DNA from 3 places in the Cupriavidus sp. H18C1 genome. Region 2 is predicted to be linked to each of the others. Evidence: predicted binding sites of a transcription regulator. Region 2 holds the regulator's gene; each other region holds the start of a gene.
What was found. The regulator FNR, encoded in region 2, switches genes on or off when oxygen is low (the NO sensors DNR and NnrR bind a similar motif). The targets are predictions, from matches to a motif close to TTGATNNNNATCAA.
Positions count from the first base shown of each region.

Region 1: a site for FNR is predicted at 4,707-4,720, ahead of OJJOAM_RS23235 (universal stress protein). Genes of this name have one in related genera too.
Region 3: a site for FNR is predicted at 2,418-2,431, ahead of OJJOAM_RS13005 (universal stress protein). Genes of this name have one in related genera too.

Region 1 covers NZ_CP186009.1:1,626,695-1,634,161, reverse strand. The annotation lists gene OJJOAM_RS23260 (hypothetical protein) at 432-878, shown strand; partial or broken gene OJJOAM_RS23255 (cyclic nucleotide-binding domain-containing protein) at 960-1,331, shown strand; gene OJJOAM_RS23250 (helix-turn-helix domain-containing protein) at 1,297-1,746, shown strand; gene OJJOAM_RS23245 (flavodoxin family protein) at 1,835-2,332, opposite strand; partial or broken gene OJJOAM_RS23240 (MBL fold metallo-hydrolase RNA specificity domain-containing protein) at 2,379-3,738, opposite strand; gene OJJOAM_RS23235 (universal stress protein) at 3,812-4,651, opposite strand; partial or broken gene OJJOAM_RS23230 (PHA/PHB synthase family protein) at 4,858-5,728, shown strand; gene OJJOAM_RS23225 (zinc-dependent alcohol dehydrogenase family protein) at 5,749-6,738, shown strand; partial or broken gene OJJOAM_RS23220 (universal stress protein) at 6,840-7,297, shown strand; gene OJJOAM_RS23215 (acetate--CoA ligase family protein) at 7,343-7,467, shown strand, end outside.
Region 2 covers NZ_CP186008.1:3,422,244-3,429,710, reverse strand. The annotation lists partial or broken gene rluB (23S rRNA pseudouridine(2605) synthase RluB) at 1-1,689, opposite strand, end outside; gene scpB (SMC-Scp complex subunit ScpB) at 1,696-2,784, opposite strand; partial or broken gene OJJOAM_RS15710 (sulfite exporter TauE/SafE family protein) at 3,373-4,186, opposite strand; gene fnr (fumarate/nitrate reduction transcriptional regulator Fnr) at 4,369-5,016, shown strand; gene OJJOAM_RS15700 (hypothetical protein) at 5,168-5,437, opposite strand; partial or broken gene OJJOAM_RS15695 (lipoprotein transmembrane) at 5,594-5,773, opposite strand; gene ccoG (cytochrome c oxidase accessory protein CcoG) at 5,786-7,237, opposite strand; partial or broken gene ccoP (cytochrome-c oxidase, cbb3-type subunit III) at 7,290-7,467, opposite strand, start outside.
Region 3 covers NZ_CP186008.1:2,792,418-2,799,884, reverse strand. The annotation lists gene OJJOAM_RS13025 (MFS transporter) at 1-107, shown strand, start outside; tRNA gene OJJOAM_RS13020 (tRNA-Met) at 296-372, shown strand; gene OJJOAM_RS13015 (helix-turn-helix transcriptional regulator) at 583-1,539, opposite strand; gene OJJOAM_RS13010 (hypothetical protein) at 1,956-2,213, shown strand; gene OJJOAM_RS13005 (universal stress protein) at 2,540-2,977, shown strand; partial or broken gene OJJOAM_RS13000 (serine/threonine protein kinase) at 3,066-4,098, opposite strand; partial or broken gene OJJOAM_RS12995 (DEAD/DEAH box helicase) at 4,130-5,741, opposite strand; partial or broken gene miaB (tRNA (N6-isopentenyl adenosine(37)-C2)-methylthiotransferase MiaB) at 6,213-7,467, shown strand, end outside.

The DNA.
Region 1 (7,467 bases), on a different replicon from region 2:
GCGATCCGTTGGCGGCAAGCACAAGCGAGAACGCCGCCGCAACGGTCAGGGCGACTGCCAGCCCCCCTACCCATTCCGAGCGGTCTGCATGGCGTGCGATCGAATGCTGACTGGGTCGAGGGGGAAGCACCGGAAGACTGTTCGCCGCGCATATCTACCCCATCTGTTGTCGTCTAGCCGGGCTCCCGATCGTGGCAACCGGCTGGCCACTGCCGTCTTCTGCCGGCCACACCGCCTGAAGGCGTCGCTTCGTGAATCTTAGTCCAATCGCGCCGAACTGGGCACAAACGCAGGCCCAGAGAGGCGATCTCGTCCACCGGAATGGCGGAAGTCCCCTGTCAGCATTCCCTGACAAGTCCGGACGTCGTGCTGACGTCAATCTCAGCCAACCCTGCTTTCTACCGCTTAAGGGGCCTTCCATACTTAAGCTCATGAACACGGCCCCGCTTCCACGTCCGCTGACCATCTACCTGGTCCATGAAGGCCAATGGGTCGCAGCACGCCTGCTTAGATTGTTCCGGCGTATCCCCAACGTCGCTTGCATCGGCGTCGGCCGCTATTCGTCCCGGACGATTGCGGCCGTCGAAGCGGTGCAGCCGGACATCGTTGTCCTGGACATCGGCGCGGGCCACCGCGATGCCTTGCATCGGCTGCAAAGCCTCCGTGAAGCAGCACGGACGGCCATCGTACTGTTACTGGCGCATGGCTGTGCATGGCAGAGCCGGCAACGGTACTTGGAGGCCGGCGCAGATTACTGCTTGGACATGACGCTGCAGTTCGCGGAGTTGATGAATTGCCTGCAACGGCTGGGAAAAACCAGCCGCTCGGATGACGAGGTGCGTCAAACACCTTTGATAGCGACACCGCCCATTGCATAGCGTCCGCTGCGGCACCGAAGCAAGTAGATCGAGAATTGCGACTATCCACCCAAGGAGATTCACGTGTTCAATGCGATAGCAATGAGGGAATCGACGACCGACATCCCGCGGCATCCGGAATTGCCCATACGTGATGACCGCTCTTCTGGGTCGATGACTACCGCACTGGCCGGCGAACGCGCGATGGCCCAGTGCACGCACTGTCCGCAAAGGCACCACGCTTGTGTCGCCTCATGCGTCGACGATCATTCGCTACCGAGGTTGACCACCGTCGTGCAGACCTGGCGAAGCGTCCGCCGGGGCGAATACCTCTTTCGGGCCGGAGACGCCTTCCAGAACGTTTATGCCGTCCGGTCCGGATCATTCAAGACAGTCGTGATGCAATGGAACGGCCGTGATCACGTCACGGGGTTTCATCATGCGGGAGAGACCATTGGCCTGGACGGAATCTGTACCAACCATCATCCGTCCGACGCCGTCGCGCTGGAAGACAGCACGGTGTGCGTCATTCCCTTTCCATGCCCTGGAGGCATTGTGTCGGGAAGTCAGGTCCCTGCAACAATATGTTCATCGGCTCTTCAGCGCGGAAATCGTGCGGGAATCCGGCATGATGGTAATGCTGGCGGACATGAGCGCGGAGCAGCGGCTAGCCTCGTTCCTGCTCAACTTTGCTTCGCGTATGCAATCCCATGGGTACTCCGGTACCGACTTGCGGCTGCGCATGACGCGGGCGGAGATCGGCAGCTATCTTGGCATGACGCTCGAAACGGTGAGCCGGACATTCTCGCGCTTGCAGCAAGACCGCCTGATCTCCGTCAAGGGAAAGCAGGTGACACTGACTGACAAGGACCGCCTTGATCGCCTGTAGATTGCCTGTAGAATTTTGTGCGGCACTACGGCGGCACGTCGCTACTTCGGTCGATCATGCTTCGCGCGGCGAAAGCCATGCTGGCCGGTTAGGAGCGCCCTGACCTCGCTGCTCGGTGTTCCAGTCGGCCACGAAGCCTTCCAGCGCCCCCGGCTGCCGCTCCGCTCTGCACGTCGCGCTGCCGTAAGGTCAACATGGGACGCGGAGCGCGTCCGACTATGCGCCCAATCTCCTCGCCGGCACTCAGGCCGCCCCGCGAGGCCATCACGATAACAGCCGATACGCCATTGGCCAGCGTCCCACGGTCGCACAGGAAGGCTCGCATCGGCGCAGCAAGCCGGCCAAGCCAAACCGGAGCCATGACGACCAGATGTTCGGTGCCGGCAAAGCCCGGCCCCTGATAGCCGTAGGCCGGACGCCGTCGCAGCACGACATCGAGCACGCACCTCAGGTCGCCGACCCAGCCGGCACGGCTCGACTCGTCGACCACCTCGGCAAGCGGCCACCCGGTTAACGCAGCAAGCTGTTGGGCCGCCTGGCGAGTGGTGCCAGTACGGGAGTAGTAGACAATCAGGACTTCTTCCATGGCTGCTCTCCTTCAATGATGGCCGCCCTTCGCCGCGCGATGCGTCCTATCCCAGGTCATACGATTCCCGATACTCCGGCATCGTCACGTGCCACCGCAACCGCCGCTCGATTTGCTGACGCAAGGCATCGGCAGCCGGCGGTTCGCCGTGGACGATAAACGTGTTTCGCGGTGGCGCGGCGAATGTTCCCAGCCATCCCATCAACTCTTCTGCGTCGGCGTGCGCGGACAGGTTCTCGATCTCGATGACTTCGGCTTCAATCGCCACCTCGCGGCCGTGAATCCGCAGCGAGCGTGCGCCTTCAGCCAAAGCAGCGCCTCTTGTGCCGGCAGCTTGAAAGCCACACAACAGGATCGAATTGCGCGCGTCGCCTCCGAAGTGCTCGATATGGTGCACCACGCGCCCGCCGGTCGCCATGCCGCTGCCCGCGATGATGATCTTCGGCGCCCGACTCTTGTTCAGCGCGATCGACTCATCGGTGCTCTTCAAGAGGATCGGCAGCTCGCACGCAGAAGCGATCTGATCTCTGTTTAGCCGAAGATCCTCGGGATGCAATGCGAATATCTTGGTCGCATTGATTGCCAACGGGCTGTTCAGGTACACCGGCACGGATGGCAATCGGCCCTGATCACGCAGCCACTTCAAGCAATACAAAATCGTCTGCGTGCGTCCGACCGCGAACGCGGGGACGATAACCGTGCCGCCACGTTCGACCGTCCGCGTGACAGCCGCTCCGAACGTGTCGCGAGGATCGTCCGGGGGATGTGCCCGGTTCCCGTACGTCGATTCGACGAGGAGGACATCGGCATGTTCGATCGGTTCAGGCGGTCGCATCACCAGATCCTGCTGTCTGCCAAGGTCCCCCGAGAAGACGATTCGACGACCGTTGACATGGAGCGTGACGACAGCCGAGCCGATGATATGGCCGGCGCGTGATAACTCGACATCGATGTCATCGGTCACGCGGCGCCGTTGATGAAAGGAGACCAATTCGAGCCGGCGAAGCGCCCGCGCGACATCGGCTGTCTGATACAACGGCAACGCCGGTTGGTGCCGCGAGAAGTGCTTGCGATTTGCATAAGCGGCGTCCTCCTCGGCCAGATGTGCACTGTCCGGCCACAGGATGCCGCACAATTGCGCCGTCCCAGCGGTGCAGTAGACGCGCCCCCCGAAAGCCGTTCTTGACCAGTAGCGGCACGTAGCCGCTGTGGTCCAGATGCGCGTGCGTCAGTACAACGGCGTCGAGGCTCGACGGCTCCACCGGCAACCGGTCCCAGTTACGCAGACGCAGCGCCTTGTAGCCTTGAAACAATCCGCAATCGACCATCACGCGCGACCGTCCTGTATCGAGTACGAATCGCGACCCGGTGACCGTATCCGTCGCTCCCAAGAATTGCAAACGCATGTCCTGAATCCTCTGTGCCCGCCCCTCTGAGAAGCGGGTTGCAATCGATCTGCGTGCAGATGCTCATTGCCGGTCAGTGGGACATCAGCACCGGTACGGTCATCGCCGCCAGCATGGTCCGCGTGACGCCACCGAGCACCATCTCGCGCAGTCTGCCGCGCCCATATGCGCCCATCACGATCATGTCGGCTCCGCAGTCCGCCGTTCGCGACAGCAGGAATTCTGCCACCGCCATATCGTCGTCACAAAGGGCAGACTCGGCGCGCGCCTGAATGCCATGGTCGCCCAGCGCTGTCAGGGCCTGTTCGACCGGGCTGGCGTCCGCGTGCGGTGGTCTGAGTTCTTCCTCGACACTGATCACCGTCACGGCACCCCCGGCCAGCAATGGCACGGCGTCGTGCAGGGCACGAGCCGATTGCCCGCTGCCGTTCCATGCCAGCACCGCTCTGCGCCCGACCGTCTCGAACGTCCCCGCGTAAGGAACGACAAGCACGGGGCGCCCAGACTCCAGCACGAGCGACTCGACGAACTGCGGTGCTACATAGCTGCCCGGGTCCTCCGAATCGTACTGACCTGCGACAATCAAGTCGGCCTCGCGCGTTTCGCGCACTACTGCAGACGGCAGCACCCCTTCCACGACCCGCCATTGCGCACGCTCCAGTCCAAAAGCGTGCATGCACGCCTCGAACTGGCGCCGCACCACCTCTCTGATTTCCTGCCTGCGCCTGCGATCGGCTTCCAGCACGATTCCGGCGCCCTCCATCAAATAGAACCAGGCCGGATCCGGCATGAAGCCTGCATACAGACCGATCAGCCTGGCACCGTGATCCCTGGCAAGGCCTGCGGCCAGCTCCAGTCGATGCATCGCACGCCGGCCGGCGTCCAGGTGGACCATGATGTTGCTGTAAGGCATGGCGATTCTCCTGACGTTACATGCCTTCACTGTACGGAAGGGACCGCCACTCGTATTGATGCACGTCAAGGGATTGCGCGCGCTCCCTAGCACGAAACACGGGCAGATCGGCTCTTCCATTGACACAGGTCAAGGCGATATCGCCCCCCGCTCCTACAGTCGATATTGAAACGGACCGGCGCCGTAATGCCTTGCCATGAGCGCAACAGTACTCCGCGAGCACCGCGCAGGTCTGGACCGCGCCCATCCTGATCGTGCCGTCCTGGATCATGAAGTACTACATCCTTGACCTACAGCTGCACGACTCGCTGGTCCGGTACCTTGTGGCACGGGGACATACGGTGTTCATCGTGTCCTGGCGCAATCCCGGCCCGGAGGCGCGCGATACGGGTATGAACGAGTATCTGAAGCAAGGCCTGCTGCAGGCACTGGACGTCGCCCGCGCCCGATGCGCAGGCGCCGGTGTTCACGGCGTCGGCTATTGCCTTGGCGGGACCCTGCTCGCCATCGCTGCCGCGCAACTTGCGCGCGATGGCGACGGCGAACGGCTGCGCACTGCCACCCTTCTTGCCGCGCAGGTTGATTTTTCCGAACCCGGAGAGTTGGGGCTGTTCATCGACCACAGCGCGATGGCGGTTCTCGAGGCCTTGATGTGGAGCCAGGGATATCTCGACGGCTGGCAGCTCGGCGCGGCATTCCAGCTGCTCGGCACGCGCGATCGCGCGGCTTCTCGCGTGCTCAACGAGTACATGCTTGGCAAGCGGTTGCGCGCCAACGATCTTGTTTCGTGGAATCGCGATACCACGCGATTGCCATACCGACTTCACTCCGAGTGCCTGCATCGACTTTATCTGTCGAACGAGCTGGCGCGCGGCGCGTACTGTGTCGACGGGGACCCGATCGCCCTGGCGGACATCGATATGGCGTTTTTCGACGGCGCGCAGCGTGCCGATGGCTCCTGGTGGCCATGCTGGCAGCAGTGGCTCGAAGCGAAATCGACCGGTCGCCAAGCCCCCCGTGACCCCTCCCCCAGGTGCGCTCGCCGATGCGCCGGGCACCTACGTCCATCAGCCATGACCTCCCCGGCTCCAACCACCATGCATGCCATGGTCTTCGATGGCCGTTCGCCCGAGCTGGAATCGCGCGAAGTGCCCATTCCCGAGCCCGGCCCTGGCGAGGTCCGGATCGCGGTATCCGCCTGCGGCGTCTGCCGGACCGATCTGCATATCGTCGATGGCGAGTTGCCGCTACCGAAGCCCGCCTTGATTCCTGGCCATGAGATCGTCGGCCGCGTCGACGTCTGTGGCCCCGATGTGACTGGTCTCCGCCCCGGCGACAGGATCGGCGTTCCCTGGCTTGGGCGCACCTGCATGCGGTGCGCCTACTGCCTCAATCACCAGGAAAATCTGTGCGATGCCCCGCAGTTCACGGGCTATCTCCGCGACGGCGGCTACGCCGAGTACGCCGTGGCCGATGCGGCGTATTGCTTTCCGATTCCGCAGGCTTACGACGATCTGCAGGCCGCCCCGCTTTTGTGCGCGGGCCTGATCGGGCTACGCACCCTCAATATGGCTGGCCCTGCGCGAAGAATCGGCATCTATGGCTTCGGCGCAGCCGCGAATCTGGTCGCCCAAATAGCCCTCGCGCGAGGCACGGAGATCTATGCCTTCACGCGTCCGGGCGACACCGCCGCCCAGGCGCTGGCACGGGCAAGCGGCGCCTTGTGGACTGGCGGCAGCAATGAGGTCGCGCCGGTGGCGCTTGATGCCGCTCTGATCTTCGCTCCGGTCGGGGAGCTGGTGCCGCTGGCGCTCGCCGCCGTACACAAAGGGGGAACAGTCGTCTGCGGTGGGATCCATATGTCTGACATCCCGGGTTTTCCGTACAGCCTGCTCTGGCAGGAGCGCCGCCTGGTTTCTGTGGCAAATCTGACCCGCGCGGACGGCCACGCGATGATGCGCATTGCCAACGAAGTGCCCCTGCGCATCCAGGTCACGCCGTACGCGCTGGCCGATGCCAACCGGGCGCTGTCGGACTTGCGCGCCGGCCGCCTTGCCGGCGCGGCGGTGCTCAAGATCGGACCGTGATCGACGCAAAGTTGATCAAGGTCAACGGCGTTCGCCATTGAACGGCTAAGCTCCAGACATCGCGATCCCGGGCGCCAGCCCACCTACGGAGGAGTGCAATCATGTACAGGAAGATCGTCCTGGCGGTGGACGGCAGCAGTTCGTCCGACCTCGCCCTGAGCCAGGCCATCACGCTGGCAAAGGCGTGCGGAGCCGAAGTCGAGGCGCTGTTCATTGCCGAGAATGTCGACGTCTACTTCGATACGGGCTACTACAACCCCGACTTGCTGATGAAGGCAATCCTCGCCAACGGGCAACAGGCGCTGAACGAGGCCGGGCAGCGTCTGTCGCAGGCCGGCATCGAACACCAGCTGAAGCTGATCGAGCGGCCGGTGTCGCCCGGCAAGATCGCGGATACCATCGTCGCGGAAGCCGATGCGAGGAACACGGATCTGATCGTTCTCGGTACGCACGGCCGACGCGGTGTGCGCCGACTCGTGATGGGGAGCGTCGCCGAAGGCGCGTGATTCGGCAGACCAACAAGCCTGTACTTATGATCCGCAGCGAGAAGGAGGACTGAGCCGATGCGGCCCGACTCTACGCACCTTCCCCGGCGCCCGCGGCAATGAGCACGCGCAATCTGGAGCATCTGTTCCGGCCCGAGTCGATCGCCGTGATCGGGGCATCGCGCCGGCCCGGCAGCATCGGCGCCGCGATCCTCGCCAACCTGATGGAGAGTGGATTCGCCCG
Region 2 (7,467 bases):
GGACCGCGCATGCCCGGCTGCTGCGGCATGCTGACGCCGGCCGCGAACCTGCCGGTATGCGAGGTCAGCAGCGTCGGCGCGGTGATATAGCCCATCGAGGTCTGCATCGGATCGGGCTGGCCGCGATTGGCGCCGCCGCGGCCACCTTCCTTGTTGAAGCGCGGCAGGCCGTCCATGCCGGTCGGCATCGGCTTGCCCTCGATCGCGGCCTGCTCGCGCTGCTTGCGGCCGCCGACCTTGGTCGCACCCTTCGGCGCGCCAGCCTGCTTGGCCGGCGCCTTCAGGCCGATCGCGGCCATCATCGCGCGCACCTCCTCGGGCTCGAGCTCCTGCCAGCGGCCGCGCTTGAGGCCGCGCGGCAGCAGGAACTGGCCATAACGCGTGCGGATCAGCCGCGACACGGTCAGGCCGACCGCCTCGAACATGCGGCGCACCTCGCGGTTGCGGCCCTCGGTCAGCGCCACGTGATACCAGTGGTTGACCCCCCTCGCCGCCGCCGTCGACGATGCGCAGGAAGTTGGCCTGGCCATCGTCGAGCTGGATGCCGTGCAGCAGGCGCTGGCGATCCGCCTCGGCCAGCTCGCCCAGCGTGCGCACCGCGTATTCGCGCTCGACGCCGTAGCGCGGATGCATGAAGCGGTTGGCGATATCGCCGGACGTCGTGAAGATCAGCAGGCCTTCGGTGTTGAAGTCCAGCCGGCCCACGGCCACCCATTTGGCGGTCTTCAGGCGCGGCAGGCTGTCGAACACGGTCGGGCGGCCTTCCGGATCCGACTGGCTGACGATCTCGCCCGACGGCTTGTGATACAGCAGCACGCGCGGCGGCTTGCTGGTCACGCGGCGGTGGATCAGCTTGCCATTGACGCGGACCTGGTCGGTCGGCAGGATCCGTTGCCCGATATGCGCGGGCAGGCCGTTGACGGACACGCGGCCCTGCAGGATCAGTTCTTCCATTTCACGGCGCGAACCGAGACCGCCCTCGGCCAGCACCTTGTGCAGCTTGGGCGCATCGTCCTCGGCGGACAGCTCGCGCACCGGCTTGGCCTTGCGCGCCGCACCGGCGGCACCGCCGTCGGCGTCGTACTGGCCCGAAATCACGAAGCGGAACAGGTCCTCGGCCGCGGCGCTCTTGTCGCCCTTCGCGGCCGGCCTGGCGCCGCCCTTGTCGGCGGTCGGCGCGGCGGCCTTGCCGGCGCCCTTGGCGGGCCGGGCCGCGTTCTTGCCGCCCTTGCGCTTGCCGCCCGGACGCGGCTGGCCGTTGTTGCCGGCCTCGCCTTCGGGCCGTGCGCCTTCGGCTCTGGCGCCGGCTTGGTGGCCGACGTTCTGGCTCGCATTCTGGCCGGCACCCTGACCGGCATTGCCGCGGCCGCGGCGCTTGCCGGCGTTCTCGCGCGGCTGCTCGCCTTCGGCGGGCTTGGCGCGCCGGCCCCGTCCGCCTCGCGATCCGGGCGCGGGGGCCGCCGCGGCGCCGCCGGTGCCGCCTTCTGGCTGCACCGCCGCGCCGGCATCGCCGGCTGCGGGCTCGGCGGCATCGCGGTCCTGCGCCGACTGGCGGCGCGAGGCCACCAGATTGCGCAGGCCGCGGCGCAGGCCCTTGCGGCGCGGCGCGGCGCCCTCGGCAGGCGTCTCAGCCTCGCGCACGTCTTGATCGATAGAGTCGGACAAAGTATTCACACTCGCTTGTTGCATCTGGTGTTAGTTCGGGACGCGCGTGCCTTGCTCGTCGGCATCGCGTTCATCGAGTTGGGGCGCATCGGCGTCGGCCTGGTCGGCGGACTCGCCGCCATCTTCGGCAGCTTCGGGCGCTTCGGCGGCTTCGGGCGCTTCGGCGGCTTCGGCAGCGTCCGTGGCCTCGGCAGCGCCGGCGGCATCCTCGGACCCTGCCGCCGCGGCCATCGCCGGGGCTTCGGCGGAGTCATCGGCATCGGCCTGTGGCTGCCCCTCGCCGGACATCTCAGGGGACCCTTCCCCGGTGGCCACGCCGGCCGCGGCTACATCTTCGGCGAGCGCTACATCTTGGGGCGCCTCATCGGCGGCATCGGCTGCATCAGCTGAATCAACTGAATCAACTGCATCGGCAGCATCAACTGCATCGGCACCATGCAGCCCTTCGCTCCCATCGGCCGTAGGAACCGCAGCGGCGTCGATGCCATCCACCTGCGCCACGCCTTCCGGCGCCGCGGCAAAGGCCTCTTCGTCGACGCCTGCCGCCGTGGCGACCTCTTCGAAATCGATGGCCCCCTGCTTCAGCAGGGCTTCCTGGACCTGCGCCTGCGGATCCTCCAGCGGCGGCAATTCGTCCAGCGTACGCAGCCCGAGGTCGTCGAGGAAGGTCTTGGTGGTCGCGTACAGCGCCGGCTTGCCGGGCACGTCGCGATGGCCGATGACCTCGATCCAGCTGCGGTCCTCGAGCTTCTTGATCACTTCGGTGCTGACCGTGACCCCGCGGATTTCCTCGATATCGCCGCGCGTGACCGGCTGGCGATAGGCGATGATGGCCAGCGTCTCCATCACCGCGCGCGAGTATTTCGGCGGCTTTTCCGGATTGAGCCGGTCCAGGTATTCGCGCATCGCCGGGCGGCTCTGAAAGCGCCAGCCGCTTGCCAGCGCCACCAGCTCGACCCCGCGCGGCTCCCAGTCCTTGCGCAACTCCTCCAGCAGAACACGGATCGTGTCGGCGCCGACGTCGTCGGCGAACAAGCGGCGCAGATCGGCGACGCGCAGCGGCTCCTGCGCGCAGATCAGCGCCGTCTCGAGGACGATTTTCGCCTCTTGGGTATTCATGTTGTGGTGTGCGGCCTGTCTTTGCATCTGCGTCCGTGACACCCGGACGCGCTGGAGATTGGTCGATTCAGCAGCGCGCGTTCCGCTTCAGGGACGCCTGCCGCCATTCATCGCGCCGCCGACCGGGATGCTTGCCGCATCGGGTCCGCGCGCTTCTCATCGGTGCATCGATTGCCGGTCCGGTCCGGCAGAAGATCGTCCGCCCGTCTCCCGATATCGGTCGGCGGAAGGACCAGCGCGTCGCGCCGTCTCCCCTGTTGCGGCCGACACGCCCGGGCGGTCGTGACCGTCCGGATTGCGAGACAACTTGGTCATGGCCTGGCGTGCAGCCTGTCGGGCCCCTCGCTGCCACGCCGCTGGCCGGTATTCTTGGCCGATGTCGACACCGGATGTTCTAGCCGGACAGTGCGGGGAGGGGAGATGGGTATGGAAACCCATGAGTGCCGTGACAGACGCCTGGAACAAGCGCGACCGGGCGACCACGACACCTGCGCGAAAGCGGCCCGGTCGCCGTGGCTTCCCGCGATTGTATGGCATTCCCGCGCCGGCCTGCAACCGCGGGCTTGGGCGGCGGGCGCCGGCCCGCCCTCACAGGGTCAGGCAGAAGCCGTGCGCGGCCAGCGTTTCGGGCAGCATCGCGGCCCGCGCGAGACCGGCCGCGCCGAACAGCGCCACCGCCGCGCCGACCCCGCGGCGGACCCACGCGCGGCGGGCCAGCACACGCAGCCCGGCCGACAGGCTCGACAGCATCAACAGATTGGGCAGCGTACCGAGGCCGAAGGCCAGCATCACCAGCGCGCCAGACGGAGCGCTGCCGGCCAGCAAGGCCAGCGCGAGCGCGGCGTAGACCATGCCGCAGGGAACCAGCCCCCCACGCGAGTCCGGCGGCATAGCGGCGCAGCAGACGCCGGCTGGTGCCATGCGGAACCGCTCCCGCGCCCTGCCGCGCGATGGTCCTTCCGCCCCAACGCGCCCAGGCTGCCGCCAGACGCCGCGCCACGGCGTTCACACCCGGCGCCTTCCCCACCAGTTGCGCGCCGCCCAGCGTCCATAATCCGGCAAGCAGCAGACTGGCACTGCCGGCCGCGAACAGCGCGCGCTGCACGGGCAGATACTGCGCCTTCCACGCGGTCGCGCCCACCGCGCCGAGCAAGGCGCCGAGCATTGCGTACGCACTCAGGCGGCCGGCATGCAGCACCAGCAGTTCGCGGACCCAGGCCGCGCGGCTGCGGTACAACGACACCGGCGCGGCCCGCCTCGCGTCGTCGCCTTCGAGCACCGGCGCGGCCTGCCGCGCGTCGTCGCCTTCGAGCACCAGTGCGATGCCGCCGCACATCGCCGCACAGTGGACGCCGCCCAACAGTGCCAGCAGAAACACGCTCGCCAGTACGCCGATCGCCATCTCACGCTCCCCTCGACGGGATGCCGCACGGTAGAATGCCCGCACGCTTGACGCCCATCGCGATGCCGATGCCAACTCCCTCCTTTCGCGCGGATTCCAATTGCTGAACGCCATCCCCCCTGAACGACCAATCGACCCGCTGCTCCACCTGCTCGCTGGGGCAGCTGTGCCTGCCGATCGGCATGTCGGCGCAGGACGTCGAAAAGATGGACACGCTGGTGCAGGAACGCGTGCGCGTGCGCAAGGGCGAATCGCTCTATCGCCTCGGCGATCCGCTCGACGCGGTCTATGCGATCCGCTTCGGCACGCTGAAGACGCACGTAACGATGGAAGACGGCCGCGCGCAGATCACGGGCTTTCACCTGCCCGGCGAAGTGGTCGGCTTCGATGGGCTGACCGAGATGCGGCATGCGTCGGACGCGACCGCGCTCGAAGACACCGAGGTCTGCGTGGTGCGCTACAACGAGATCCAGACGCTGTCGGCCTCGCTGCCGTCGCTGCAACACCAGTTCATGCGGCTGATGAGCCGGGAGATCACGCAGGACCAGATGATGCTGATCACGCTGGGCTCGATGCGCGCCGAGGAGCGGCTGGCGGGCTTTCTGATCAGCCTGTCCGAGCGCCTGTCGGCGCGCGGCTATTCGCCGTCCGAGTTCGTGCTGCGCATGAGCCGCGAGGAAATCGGCAGCTATCTGGGCCTGAAGCTCGAGACCGTCAGCCGCCTGTTCTCGCGCTTCGCCGAAGCCGGACTGATCCAGATCCGCCAGCGCCACGTCAAGCTGGTCGACATGGACGGCATCCGCCAGCTGCTGGGAAAGACGGCCTGCTGAAGCCCGCGCGGCGATGGCGCTGGCGGTCGCCATTGCCGCCATTGCCCGCTTTGCCCCCGTTGCCAGCTTTGCCCCCGTTGCCAGGTTCGCCCCCGTTGCCAGCTTCGCCCCCATTGCGCGCTTCGCGCGCATCGCCCGCTTCGCCATCGCCCTACTCCAGTTCGTCCGCGGCCGACATCGGCGACGACATCGGCGCCAGGATCGACGCCGGCAGCATGCACAGCGTCAGCGCGCTGGACAGCGCGCACACCGCCCACGCGACGCCGAAGCCGATCGTGTAGATCGCACCGTGCGACAGCTCGAGCGGCCGTCCGAAGACGCGCAACTCGCTCGGATCGATCAGCGAGAACACCAGCACGAACGCCACGGCCGCGCCGACGAAGGCGGGCCACAGCACCCACATCAGCCAGCGCGCCTTCATGGCCGCGCCACCGCGTGGGAATTCACTGCGTCGCGCGCGTGCCGCGTGGCGACCGTCGGTGCAGCCGCCGTTGCAGCCTCCGTTGCAGCCGCCGTTGCAGCCGCGGTTGCAGGCCCCAGTGCAGCCGCCATCGCTTCCGCCGACGTCACCGCCCCCCGCCGACGTCGCCGCCTGCCGGATCACCAGCCCCTGACGCACCACGCCGTCGACGATGGGTCGATCCGCATGGTGCATCGCGACCCAGATCGTCACCGCGCAGCCCATCATCGCCATCGCCGGGCCGCTGATTAGCAGCCACGGCCACGGTTCCTTCCACCACGGTTTGCATTGGGACATGTCGATGCCTCGTCAAGGTTGGTCCGGAACGATGAAACGGGTGGACTGCCGCACCTGCACGCTGCCGTTGCCCGTGCCCGTGTCCGTGCCCGTGCCGGCCTCGGCCCGGGCACCGTTGACCACGATGTCGACCACATGGGTGCCCGGCGCCGCCTGCTCCAGCGGCACGCGCAGCCGCAGCGGCAGCAGCCGGTTGGAGGTCGGCGCCAGATGGCCGGCACCGCGCTCGTATTCGACCGACAGCCCCGGCAAGCCAGGACTGTCCGCCGTGATGGCGACGTCCAACTCGCCTTCGGTGGTGTTGATCAGCTGCAGCCGGTAGACGTTTTCGATCCAGCGCCCTTCGACTTCGCGCGCCAGCGCCTGCCGGTCGCGGATGATGTCCACCTTCAGCGGCGTGCGCACCGCCACCGACCAGACGAAGCCGCCGACCAGCGCCAGCCACAGCACCGCATACAGCACGATGCGCGGGCGGATCATGCGGCGGCGCGCATTGGCCGCCGACAGCGCGCGCCGCATCGCATTTTCGGACGTATAGCGGATCAGCCCGCGCGGATAGCGCATCTTGTCCATGACCTGATTGCACGCATCGATGCACGCGCCGCAGCCGATGCACTCGTACTGCAGCCCGTCGCGGATATCGATGCCGGTCGGGCAGACCTGCACGCAGATGCTGCAGTCCACGCAGTCGCCGATGCCCAGCGCGCGCGGGTCGGCCTTGCGCGAGCGCGAGCCGCGCGGCTCGCCGCGCTGCGCGTCGTAGGTCACCACGTAGGTGTCCTTGTCGACCATCACGCTCTGGAACCGCGCATAGGGGCACATGTACTTGCAGACCTGCTCGCGCATGAAGCCCGCATTGCCCCAGGTGGCGAACGCGTAGAAGCCGATCCAGAAGGTCTCCCACGGCCCGGTCGACAGGCCCAGCACCGCCCTGCCCAGCGCATCGATCGGCGAGAAGTAGCCGACGAAGGTGAAGCCCGTCCACAGCGCGATCGCGATCCACAGCAGATGCTTGGTGGCCTTGACGCGCAGCTTGCGCGCGCTCCAGCGCTCGCCGTCGAGCCGGATGCGCGCGATGCGGTCGCCCTCGACCTTGCGCTCGATCCACAGGAAGATTTCGGTGTAGACCGTTTGCGGACAGGCATAGCCGCAGAACAGCCGCCCGGCGATCGCGGTGAACAGGAACAGCGACAGCGCCGAAATCACCAGCAGCACGGCCAGGTAGATCACGTCCTGCGGCCACAGCACCAGGCCGAACAGATAGAACTTGCGCGCGCCCAGATCGAACAGCACCGCCTGGCGGCCGTTCCATTGCAGCCACGGCGTGCCGTAGAACACCAGCTGCGTGGCCAGCACCATCGCGACGCGCCAGCTGGCGAACGCGCCCGTGACGGCGCGCGGATAGATCTTGCGCCGGACCTCGTACAGCGAGGCCTCGGTCGAGTCGATGCCGGGCGCGTTCATGGCTGCCTCCGCGGATCGCGCGCACGAAACCGGTTGCCGCAAGCGGTGTCCATCACTGCCCCGCGGCCGGCATCGCGCCGCTGTCGCCCGACAAGCCCCACACATACGCGGTCAGCATGCGGATGCGCTCCGGCGTCAGGATGTCCTCGTGCGCGGGCATCCGGTTGTCGTGGCCCTGCAGGATCGCCTTGACGATGTTCGCCTCGGCGCTGCCGTGCAGCCACACCTTG
Region 3 (7,467 bases), 630 kb from region 2:
TCTACTACGGCCTGTGGTACCCGATCGTGATCGCCGGCATCACGCTGGTGATCGGCTCGCTGTTCATCCGCGAAACCAAGGACGTGGATATCTACGCGAACGACTGATCCGTGCATCGCGCCCGCCGGCTCTCGTGCCGGCGGCGAAACCCGCAACGAAGCCGGCGGTCCGGGAGGGCCGCCGGCTTTTTTGTCGGCTGCGCCTGCGGCTGGGGCCGGGGAGCGGAACCGGATGCAAGGGCCCGCACAAAAGTGTTGACAGCGAACCAACGGCCCGTATAATGGCGGTCTTCGTCGGCGAATTAGCTCAGTCGGTTAGAGCGACGGAATCATAATCCGCAGGTCCGGGGTTCGAGTCCCTGATTCGCCACCAGTATTTCGAAGGGGTCAGCGCAAGCTGACCCCTTTTTGTTTTGGCGCCGCGGGTATCGGTGCCGGGGGTGTTGGCGCCGCGGCTTGCCGCCGTGCCGGCGCCGTTGCCCCCCCCCCGGGGTCCGATCGGACGCCCCATCCATCGCCCTCCCGAGGCCCGCCTCTCGCTCGCCCCCAGCGCCGCCCCTCAGTTCCTGCCTCAGTTCCTGCCTCAGTTCCGGCAGTAAGCCCGCGCCATCGTCTTGACCTCGTGCGCCAGCGCGCGGCGCAGCGAGACCGGCTCCAGCACCTCGGCCTGGGGCCCGAAGGAGCGCAGCCAGCGCACCAGCCAGTCCGCCAACTCCACCGTGCAGCGCACCACCAGCGAACCGTCCGGGCCGATCTCCTCGGTCTGGTCGGGCGAGATCGGCGCATCCCGCACGATATCGCCGCAGCCCTTGGCGAAGCGGATCGCCAGCTTGATATTGCCGTCCGCGTGCAGCCCGAATTCGGCCGCCTCCTCCACATAGTCGGCCAGCGAGAAATGGTCCGGGTAGATGAAGCGCTCCTTCAGCGCGTGCGCCGCATGGACCCGGTCCAGCCGCAGGCATTGGGGCGCCGGGTCCTCGTCTTCCAGCCCCACCAGGTAGACCATGCCGGCCTTCTCGACCACGCCGAGCGGCATCAGCACGCGCTTGCGCTCGGGCTCGAAGCGCGGCCGATAGACGACCTCCAGGTTGCGCTCCTCGAATACCGCGGTCAGCACCGGCAGCAGCACTGTCTCGCGCAGCCGCGGCGGCACCAGCGGCGAACTGCGCTCGACCACCGACAGCTTGCGATGCCAGGCGATCCGGCCGGCGCAGCCTTCGCGGCCGCGCCGCCGCAGTTGCGACTCGGCGGCATCGAACAACGGCCGCAGCAGGGTCGCCATCACGGAAGTGATCTGGCGGCCGGCGAACCGCTTCAGCACCTGCAGGGCCAGCGCCTCTTCGTCGCTGAGCCAGGTATCGGCGTTGGCGAGCACCTTGCCGGCACATTCGGCGCGGCGCCACATCAGGCCGCGCCCTTCCGCGCGGCACTCGGCCGAGCCGTCGGCGACCAGCAGCACCAGCCGCTGTTGCAGCACCTCGGCGGGCGGCTCGGCCACCTCCAGGGCGGCCAGGCCGCGTGCCACGTCCTGGGTGCTCATCCAGCGCCGGGGGGCCGCCGTCGTCAAGCAGGACGGAAAGAATGGAAACGTCGAGTTGCGAATCGAACTGGTGGGCCATAAAGCGCAATGAAAGGTTGGTCTTGCGTGGGGAGAGCGAAGCCTATCAAGCGGAGCGTCCGGAAATGAAGGAAATGGACACGGAACGACGGTTCCCGGCACGCACTTCGGCCCTCCGAATCGAAAGTGCGAGCAACAGCCTATGCGATGCGCGCCGGCACGCGGAGTGGGCAGCGCCCCCCGCGGGGTCGGCACAAGCATGCGCATTGTTAAAAACTTTGAATAACTGATACGAGGCAACGTCACGTGGCCTCCGGGATGTGAGCCTATTCTTCTCCCATCGGCTGACGACATCCCCGAGCAAAACGATTCTCAAAATTCAACAACTGGAGAAAATCATGAAGATCACGACCGCCCGCCTCGTTCTTAGCGCTGCCATCGCCGGTACCGCGCTGCTGTCGCTGAACAGCGTGTTCGCCGCCCCGGTGCGCGGGTCGCACGCGGGCGACGACTATGGCTACACGTTCCGCGCGGTGGACCGCTTCGCCGACGGCGCGCGCGCCTTCGACGCCTACACGGAGGGCGCCCGCACGCACGACGTCTTCAGCGAGGGCGCACGCACCCGTGCCGACTATCCGGCGCCGATCGGCGAATGAAGGACGGGATGAAGGAAGGAATGAAGGAAGGAAGGAAGAAGGAAGGAAAGAAGGAGCAAGCGATGAGCCTTCGAGACAATGCGCTGATCGTCGCCGCGTGGATCGGCGCCTGCCTGGCCAGTGGGTGGCTGGTCACCTTTACGGGGCTGCTGCTGTCGCAATAAGTGCCGAGGCAGTCATGGCCGCGGACCAAGTGCCGAGTTTTTGACCGGAATCATGGCGAGATCGCCGCCTAGCTGCCATCATGAATTCAGCCAGGCAAGGCACCGCCGAACCGCCTGGCCGTCGACAACGCCTGCAAGGCCCGTGATAGGAGAACCCTCGCCATGACCCATATCGTGCTCGCCACTGACGGCTCCGCCTTCAGCGACGCCGCCGCCCGCTTTATCGCCGAAGGGAAGCTGCTGCAGGGCGAACGGACCGTGCACGTGGTGCACGTCGCCCCGGAGGTCACCGGACAGGTGCGTGCCTTCGTCAGCAAGGACGCGATCGACGACTGGCATCGTGAAGAGAGCGACAAGGCGATGCGCTCGGTGTGCGACATCCTGGGCGCCGCGCAGTTGCGCGTGGAAAAGCATGCGCTGAGCGGCTTTCCGCCGGACCGGATCGTGGCGCTGGCCAAATCGGTGAACGCCGATGCGATCGTGATCGGCACCCATGGCCGCGGTTCGTTCTTCGATGCGGTGCTCGGCTCGGTCGCGGGCCGCGTGGTGGCGCACGCGTCGTGCCCGGTGATCCTGGTGAAGGCGCCGGACAAGGCCTGACAGCCCGACGCGGGGCCATTCAACTGGTAGAAGTGGCAGTAAGACCGGGCGCTGCCGCGGCGCCCGGGACGGCCGCCCGGTCAGCCGTTCAGCTCGACCACAGCGGCGGCTCGTCCATCAGCGCGATCTGCTCGCGCAATTCAAGGATGCGGTCCTGCCAGTAGCGCGCCGTGCCGAACCACGGAAACGCGGCCGGAAAGGCGGGATCGTTCCAGCGGCTCGCCAGCCAGGCGCTGTAGTGCAGCAGACGCAGCGTGCGCAAGGCTTCGACCAGATGCAGCTCGCGTGTCGAGAATTCGGCGAAGTCCTCGTAGCCGGCCACGATATCGGCCAGCTGGCTCTGCATCGAGGCGCGATCGCCCTCCAGCAGCATCCACAGATCCTGTACCGCCGGGCCGGTCCGGCTGTCGTCGAAATCGACGAAATGCGGGCCCGCGTTGCCGCCGCGGGCCTGATCCGCTTCGATCCACAGCAGATTGCCGCGATGGCAGTCGCCATGCAGCCGCAGCAGCGCCACGTCGCCGGCGCGTTCGTAGCAGTGCCGCACGCCGTCGATGGCGAGATCGGCGGCGGCCTGCCAGGCCGGCCGCAGATCCGTCGGAATGCAGTCCTGCGCCAGCAGCCAGTCGCGCGCGGCCACGCCGAAGGTCTCGACATCGAGTGCGGGCCGGTGCACATAGGGCTGGCTCGCGCCGACGGCGTGGATGCGGCCGATGAAACGGCCGAGCCAGGTCAGCGTATCGGCGCGGTTGAGCTCGGGCTCGCGGCCGCCGCAGCGCGGGAACACGGCAAAGCGGAAGCCGCCGTGCGACAGCAGCGTGCCGCCGCCGCAAGCGAGCGGCGGCACGGCCGGGATCTCGGCCTCGGCAAGCTGCCGCACGAAGGCATGTTCCTCGAGGATGGCGGCATCGCTCCAGCGCCCCGGCCGGTAGAACTTCATCACCATCGGCGCGCCGTCCTCGACCCCCCACCTGCCAGACCCGATTCTCGTAGCTGTTCAGCGCCAGCAGCCGGCCGTCCGGCATGAAGCCGGCCGCCTCGAGCGCATCGAGGATCAGGTCGGGTGTCAGCCCCGCGAACGGAATGTCCGGCGAGGCGGCGGGATCGGGCGACGTCACCATGGCTAAGCGCTAGCTTAGGACACCGCGCGCGTCACGACCCCTGCCGCGAGCGCTGTCCGCCGAGCAGCGCGGCCTGCGGGCCGGGCCGGCGGTTGCGCGAAGGGCCGTTCGACTCGGAAGCCGTGCGCGGCGCCGACTGCGAACGTTCGCCGTTGCCGGCCGGGCGGGCACCGCCCTTGGGCTGGCCATGCGGTTGGCCATGTGGCTGACCGTTGGGCTGGCCGTTGGGCCGACCGCCGGCCTGGCCGCTCGGCTTGCCATTGCGTTGGGGCGCGCCGCCGGCCTCCTGCGGCTGACGGGCGGGACGCGGCTGGCGCGGCGGCCGGGCGTCCGCGCGACGTTCGCCCGAAGGCGCGCCGGCGGCGGGCCGGGCGCCGCCATTGCCACCACCATTGCCGCCACCATTGCCCGCGCCATTCCCCTGCGGACGTCCCCGTCCGCCGCCGCCATTCTGGCCGCGCGCCTGGCGGCCCTTCTGGATCGGCTCGGGGGCGATGGTCGGATCCGGTTCGAAGCCCGGCAGCACGATCTGCTCGAGCTGGCGCTTGATCAGGCGTTCGATGTCGCGCAGCAGGCCGTGCTCGTCGACGCAGACAAGGGACACCGCCTCGCCCTCGGCGCCGGCGCGGCCGGTACGGCCGATCCGGTGCACATAGTCTTCGGGGACGTTGGGCAGATCGAAGTTGACCACATGGGGCAGCTGGTCGATATCGATGCCGCGCGCGGCGATGTCGGTCGCCACCAGCAGCCGCAGCGTGCCGGCCTTGAACTCGGACAGCGCGCGCGTGCGCGCCGACTGGCTCTTGTTGCCGTGGATCGCCAGCGCCGACAGGCCTTCCTTGCTCAGCTGCTCGGCGAGCCGGTTGGCGCCGTGCTTGGTGCGGGTGAAGACCAGCACCTGGTGCCAGTCGTGCTCGCGCACCAGATGCGCCAGCAGTTCGCGCTTGCGCTCGCGATCGACCGCGTAGACGCGCTGCGCCACGGTCTCGGCCGTGGTGTTGCGGCGCGCGACCCTCGATCGAGGCCGGATTGTCGAGCAGGCGGTCCGCCAGCGCGCGGATCTCGTCGGAGAACGTCGCGGAGAACAGCAGGTTCTGCCGCTTCGGCGGCAGCACGTTCAGGATCTTGCGGATGTCATGGATGAAGCCCATGTCCAGCATGCGGTCGGCCTCGTCCAGCACCAGCATCTCGACATGCGACAGATCGATGGTGCGCTGGCCCACGTGGTCCAGCAGACGGCCGGGCGTGGCCACCACGATATCGACGCCGCGCTTGAGCTGGTCGATCTGCGGATGGATGCCGACGCCGCCGAACATCACCATCGAACGCAGGCGCAGGTACTTGCCGTAGTTGCGCACGCTCTCTTCGACCTGCGCGGCCAGTTCGCGCGTCGGCGTCAGCACCAGCGCGCGGATGCGGGGCCGTTCGCCGCGCGCCGGCGGCTCGGCCCGAGACAGCAGCTGCAGCATCGGCAGCGTGAAACCGGCGGTCTTGCCGGTACCGGTCTGGGCGCCGGCGAGCAGGTCGCCGCCCTTCAGGATCGCGGGAATGGCTTGCGCCTGGATCGGCGTGGGCGTGGTATAGCCCTGCTCCGCCACGGCGCGTACAAGCTTGTCAGACAAGCCTAGTTCGGAAAAAGACATGGAATTCGTTTCGGCCGCCCCTTGCGCACGGATGCGCCAATCGTCGGGGCCGGCATGGATAGTGGCGACTGGCCGGCTGCCGCCGTCACCGCCTGCATGGGCGGGGCGAAGGGCGCCGGGGAAGCGGAACGACTGCCTCCGCTTCCAGGTTCGGAAGGCCCGTAGTGTATCAGCCCCGGCGCATTCGCACCGGACGCCCCATGTGCCGAGCGGGTAGAATAGCGGGCTGTCCCGCCTGCCCTGTCCCCCGCCTGCCTGTCCGCCTGTCCACCCGCCTGGCGCCGGCCCCCGCGGCGGGCCGCGCGGCAGGCCATGTAACGCCCCCCTGAAGCATCCGATGCCCCCAGGTCAACCACTGAGATCGGCACCATGAATCCACGTCCCCAAGACACCCAGGCCGCCCCGGCCCAGCCCGCCGCCGCCCCTGCCGCGCCCACGAAAAAGGTCTTCGTCAAGACCTACGGCTGCCAGATGAACGAGTACGACTCCGACAAGATGGTCGACGTACTGCACGCCAGCCAGGGCCTGGAGAAGACCGACAACCCCGAAGACGCCGACGTGATCCTGTTCAACACCTGCTCGGTACGCGAGAAGGCGCAGGAAAAGGTGTTCTCCGAACTGGGACGGATGAAGGCGCTGAAGGCCGCCAAACCCGACCTGGTGATCGGCGTCGGCGGCTGCGTGGCCAGCCAGGAAGGCGCGGCCATCGTGTCGCGCGCGCCGTATGTCGACGTGGTGTTCGGCCCGCAGACGCTGCACCGGCTGCCCGAGATGATCGCGCGCCGCCGCCAGAGCGGCCATTCGCAGGTCGATATCTCCTTCCCCCGAGATCGAGAAGTTCGACCATCTGCCGCCCGCGCGCGTCGAGGGCCCGAGCGCCTTCGTGTCGATCATGGAAGGCTGCTCGAAGTACTGCAGCTACTGCGTGGTGCCCTATACCCGCGGCGAGGAAGTCTCGCGCCCGTTCGACGACGTGCTGGCCGAGATCGCGGGCCTGGCCGACCAGGGCGTGCGCGAGGTCACGCTGCTGGGGCAGAACGTCAACGCGTACCGCGGCCGGATGGGCGACACCAGCGAGATCGCCGACTTTGCGCTGCTGATCGAATATGTGGCCGAGATTCCGGGCATCGAGCGGATCCGCTATACCACCAGCCATCCGAAGGAATTCACCGCGCGCCTGATCGACGCCTATGCGCGCGTGCCCAAGCTGGTCGACCACCTGCACCTGCCGGTGCAGCACGCCTCGGACCGCATCCTGATGGCGATGAAGCGCGGCTACAGCGTGCTCGAATACAAGAGCATCATCCGCAAGCTGCGCGCGATCCGGCCGACCATGTCGATGTCGTCGGACTTCATCGTCGGTTTTCCTGGCGAGACCGATGCCGATTTCGACAAGCTGATGGCGATGGTCGAGGAGATCGGCTACGACACCTCGTTCTCGTTCATCTTCAGCCCGCGGCCCGGCACCCCCGCGGCCAACCTGCACGACGACACGCCGCACGAGGTCAAGCTGCGCCGGCTGCAACGGCTGCAGGCGACCATCGAGGAGAACGTGCAGCGCATCAGCCGCGGCATGGTCGGCACGGTGCAGCGGATCCTGGTCGAGGGCCCGGCGCGCAAGGATCCGAACGAGCTGCACGGCCGCACCGAGAACAACCGCGTGGTCAACTTCGCGCTGCCCGGCGTGCCGCAGGCCAGCCGCGACCGGCTGATCGGCCAGATGGTC